Regions from separate parts of the Dokdonella aquatica genome, predicted to be linked through region 1. Evidence: predicted binding sites of a transcription regulator. Region 1 holds the regulator's gene; the other holds the start of a gene.
What was found. The regulator HrcA, encoded in region 1, represses chaperone genes, less so after heat shock. The targets are predictions, from matches to a motif close to TTNGCACTCNNNNNNNNNGAGTGCNAA.
Positions count from the first base shown of each region.

Region 2: groES (co-chaperone GroES) is a predicted target of HrcA. The motif match lies at 1,147-1,173, and genes of this name have one in related genera.

Region 1 is NZ_CP197094.1:4,118,191-4,120,386, forward strand. Features, by position in the region: gene grpE (nucleotide exchange factor GrpE) at 1-265, opposite strand, end outside; gene hrcA (heat-inducible transcriptional repressor HrcA) at 408-1,463, opposite strand; gene ACQQ2N_RS18270 (site-2 protease family protein) at 1,636-2,196, shown strand, end outside.
Region 2 is NZ_CP197094.1:2,012,901-2,015,096, forward strand. Features, by position in the region: gene ACQQ2N_RS08905 (primosomal protein N') at 1-1,053, shown strand, start outside; gene groES (co-chaperone GroES) at 1,223-1,510, shown strand; gene groL (chaperonin GroEL) at 1,628-2,196, shown strand, end outside.

The sequences.
Region 1 (2,196 bases):
CGAGCGCGCGCTGCAGGTTGTCGAGCACCGGCAGCAGCTCGTTGAGCAGCTTCTCGTTGGCGAACTTGCGCGCCTGCTCGAGATCGCGCTGCAGGCGCTTGCGCTGGTTCTCGATCTCGGCGCGCTCGCGCAGCACATGGTCGCGCATCTCGGCGAGCCTGGCCTCGTACTCGGCGGCGACCTGCGTGGACGCGTCGGCGCCGTCGGCAGCCTCGTCGATGAACGGCTCGGTTGCCGGGTCCTGCGTCGGGTCGTTGTTCTGCATCGTTCCTCCAGTCAATCCATCGGAAAGGCCCGCGCGGGTGCGCCGGACCCTTCCCTTCATCGAAACCATGAATGTGGTGTCGCCAGGCCCGCGCAAGGGGGCCGGCGTGGCGGTGGCACCCCCCGGTGCCGTCCCGCCTCCCCTATTGGGGCGCCCCCGACCGGTTCAAGGCGCCCGAAATGAGCTGCGCCGTGGCCGTGACGACCGGGATCACGCGCTCGTAGGCCATGCGCGTGGGTCCGATGACCCCGAGCACGCCGAGCACGCGGTTGCCGACGCCGTACGGCGCCGTGACGAGCGAATAGCCGCCCAGCGCCGCGAAACCCGACTCCTCGCCGATGAACAGGCGCACGCCGTCGGCGCGCGCGCAGCGCTCGAGCAGCTGCAGCAGGTCGCGCTTGCGCTGGAACGCATCGAACAGGTCGCGCAGGCGGTCGACCTCGGCGAGCTCGTGCACGCCCATGAGGTTGGTCTGGCCGCTGACCAGCATGTCGTTGTCGGCCGGCGACTGGAACGCCTGCTGGGCCACGTCCACGGCCGCGGCGAGCAGGCGGTTCAGGCGCGCGCCCTCGTCGCGCATCTCGCGCAGCAGGCGCGCGCGGATCTCGTCCAGGCGCATGCCGGCGAACTGCGTGTTGAGGTAGTTCGCGGTCTGCTCGAGCTCGCTCGCCGTGTAGGCGTGCTGGGTCTCGATGACGCGGTTCTGCACCTGGCCGTCGGTGAACACGAGGATCACGAGCAGGCGATTGGTGTCGAGCGCGACGAAATCGATGTGGCGGAACGGGAACTCGTCGTGCTTGGGCACGCTGACGACGCCGACGAAGCGCGTCATCTCCGACAGCAGCGTGCTCGCACTGCCGAGCAGGTGCGGTGTCGCCGCGCTGGTCGGCAGCTCGCGACGCAGCTGTTCGACCTGCGGCTCCTCGAGCGGACGCACCTCGAGCAGGCTGTCGACGAACACGCGATAGCCCTGCGCGGTCGGAATGCGGCCCGCCGAGGTGTGCGGCGCGGCGACCAGCCCGGCCTCCTCGAGGTCGGCCATGATGTTGCGGATCGTGGCCGGACTCACGTCGAGCCCCGACGATTTCGCGAGCGTGCGCGAGCCGACCGGCTGGCCGTCGGCGATGTACTGGGCGATGAGCGTGCGCAACAGGCTGCGCGAGCGGGCATCGAGCGGGAACGAGGGGCGCGGGGGCATCCCGCGAGCATACACGCGCGCCGCACGCCGGAAAATGCCGCGAACGGCTTTGCAGCGCGGTTTGCGGGACATCGACGCCTCGCGTACGCCGTCCGTGCGCCCGCACGGGCCGCCCGTCGCCACGGCCTGCACCGGCATCGCTGCAGGCACGCGCGCACGCTAGGCTGCGCGCATGATCGACACGCCGCCGCTCCCGCCCGCCATCTCCGCCGCGACCGGCCATGCGCTCGCGCCACCGGCCGACGCCGCGCCGTCGCGATCGCGCGGCGGCTGGATCATGTTCGCGGCAGGCGTCGTGGTGATGACGATCGTCCTCAACTCGGGCCTGCGCCTGCCCGCGGTGTCGGGCGACGGCGTCGCCTCGACGCTGGTCATGGCGGGCCTCCTGCTCCTGTCGCTGTGGCTGCACATCGTCCTGCACGAAGGCGGCCACGCGATCGCCGGCGTCACGCGGCGCATGCGCGTATGGGCCATCGGCATCGGACCGTGGCGCCTCGAACACTCACCCGCCGGCTGGCGCTGGCGCCATGGCGGCCATGTACGCGGCATCGGTGGCTTCGTCATGCTGCTGCCACGCGCCGGTGAAGCCGCCTCACGCCTGGACTCGATCGTCCACGTGCTCGGCGGGCCGCTCGCGAACCTCGTGGCCGCGCTCGCCGCCGCCGTCGCCGCGCGTGCCCTCGACGGGGGCAATGTCGCTGCGGTCCTGAATGTCTTCGCGGTCGCCGGCGTG
Region 2 (2,196 bases), 2.1 Mb from region 1:
GCGGGCGGCGCACAGCCGCCGTCGCTCAAGGTGCTCGACGTGCGGCGCAAGCGCGTCGACAACGGCCTCGCGGTCGAGACGCTGCAGGCGATCCGTGCCTGCGTCGACGACGGCGGCCAGGTGCTCGTGTTCCGCAACCGTCGCGGCTACGCGCCCGTACTGTTCTGCCAGGGCTGCGGCTGGACGGCGGCGTGCACGCGCTGCGACCGCCCGATGACCGTGCATCGCGGCGCGGCACGCCTGCGCTGCCACCATTGCGGTGCCGAGGAGCGCATGCCCGCGGCCTGTCCCGCCTGCGCGAGTCCGGCGCTCGCGCCGCAGGGGCAGGGCACCGAGCGCCTCGAGGAAACCCTGTCCGAGCGTTTCCCCGACGTGCCCGTCGTGCGCATCGACCGCGACAGCACCCGCAGCCGCAGCGGTCGCGACGCGCTGTTCGAGACGCTGCACGCCCCCGGTGCACGCATCCTCGTCGGCACCCAGATGCTGGCCAAGGGGCACGATCTTGCCGAGCTCGCGCTGGTCGTCGTGGTCGGTGTCGACGAAGGCCTCTACAGCGTCGACTTCCGCGCACCCGAGCGGCTCGGCCAGCTCATCGTGCAGGTGGCCGGTCGCGCCGGCCGCGCACGTCGCGCGGGTGCGGTACTGCTGCAGACGCACCATCCGCAGCACCCGCTGCTGGGCGCCCTGCTCGAGGGCGGCTACGCGAAGCTCGCCGCCGCCCTGCTCGAGGAGCGTCGCGCCGCGGCGCTGCCGCCGTTCGCACAGGTCGCGCTGCTGCGCGCCGAAGCGACGTCGCTGGCCGAGGCGCGCGCCTTCCTCGAGGCGGCCGTGGCCGCCGCGGCGCCTTACGCCGAAGAGGCGCAGGCACACGGCCCGATGCCGGCACCGATGCCGCGCCGTGCCGGCTACCAGCGCATGCAGGTGCTGGTCGAGGCGTCGAACCGCAGCGCGATGCAGCGTGTCCTGCCCGCGTGGCTCGACGCGGTGCGCGCGCTGCCCGGTGCGCGCCGCGTACGCTGGTCGATCGACGTCGATCCGGTCGAGATGGGCTGAAGCGGTACCGCGGGCCTTGAACCCCGGGGAGCGCCCCCCACTTGTCGGGTCACGCCCGAGGCCTCTTCCGCGTGTCATCATGCGCGGCTAGAATTGGCACTCACATGGCCCGAGTGCTAGCAGCTCGGAAGAATCCGTTCCCCATCAACCTGTTGAAGGAAGCATCATCATGGCACTTCGCCCGTTGCACGACCGCGTGATCATCAAGCGCCTCGAGGCCGAGACCAAGTCGGCCGGTGGCATCGTCATCCCCGACGCCGCGGCCGAGAAGCCGATCAAGGGCGAAGTCGTGGCCGTCGGCACCGGCAAGATCCTCGAGGACGGCAAGGTCCGCCCGCTCGCCGTCAAGGTCGGCGACAAGGTCCTGTTCGGCAAGTACTCGGGCACCGAGGTCAAGGTCGATGGTGACGAGCTGCTCGTCATGCGCGAAGAAGACCTCGTCGCCGTCATCGAGTAAAGCGACCCCCGCGCCGACGCGCGGACCGTCGAAGCCACGCGCTCCGGTCCGCCACGTCGACAGCGTGACGCACCGATCCGCCACCCCATTCCCGCATCACATCCTGGAGCTCCACACATGGCAGCCAAAGACATCCGTTTCTCCGAAGACGCGCGCGCGCGCATCCTGCGCGGCGTCAACACCCTGGCCAACGCGGTCAAGGCCACGCTCGGCCCGAAGGGCCGCAACGTCGTGCTCGAGAAGAGCTTCGGCGCGCCGACGATCACCAAGGACGGCGTGTCCGTCGCCAAGGAGATCGAACTCGCCGACAAGTTCGAGAACATGGGCGCGCAGATGGTCAAGGAAGTCGCTTCCAAGACCTCCGACGTCGCCGGTGACGGCACCACGACCGCGACCGTGCTCGCGCAGGCGCTGATCCGCGAAGGCCTCAAGGCCGTCGCCGCGGGCATGAACCCGATGGACCTCAAGCGCGGCATCGACAAGGCCGTCATCGCGGCCGTCGAGGAGCTCAAGAAGCTCTCCAAGCCGTCGGCCGATTCGAAGTCGATCGCGCAGGTCGGCACGATCTCGGCGAACGGCGACGAGCTGATCGGCAAGCTCATCGCCGAGGCGATGGACAAGGTCGGCAAGGAAGGCGTCATCACGGTCGAGGAAGGCTCGGGCCTGGACAACGAGCTCGACGTCGT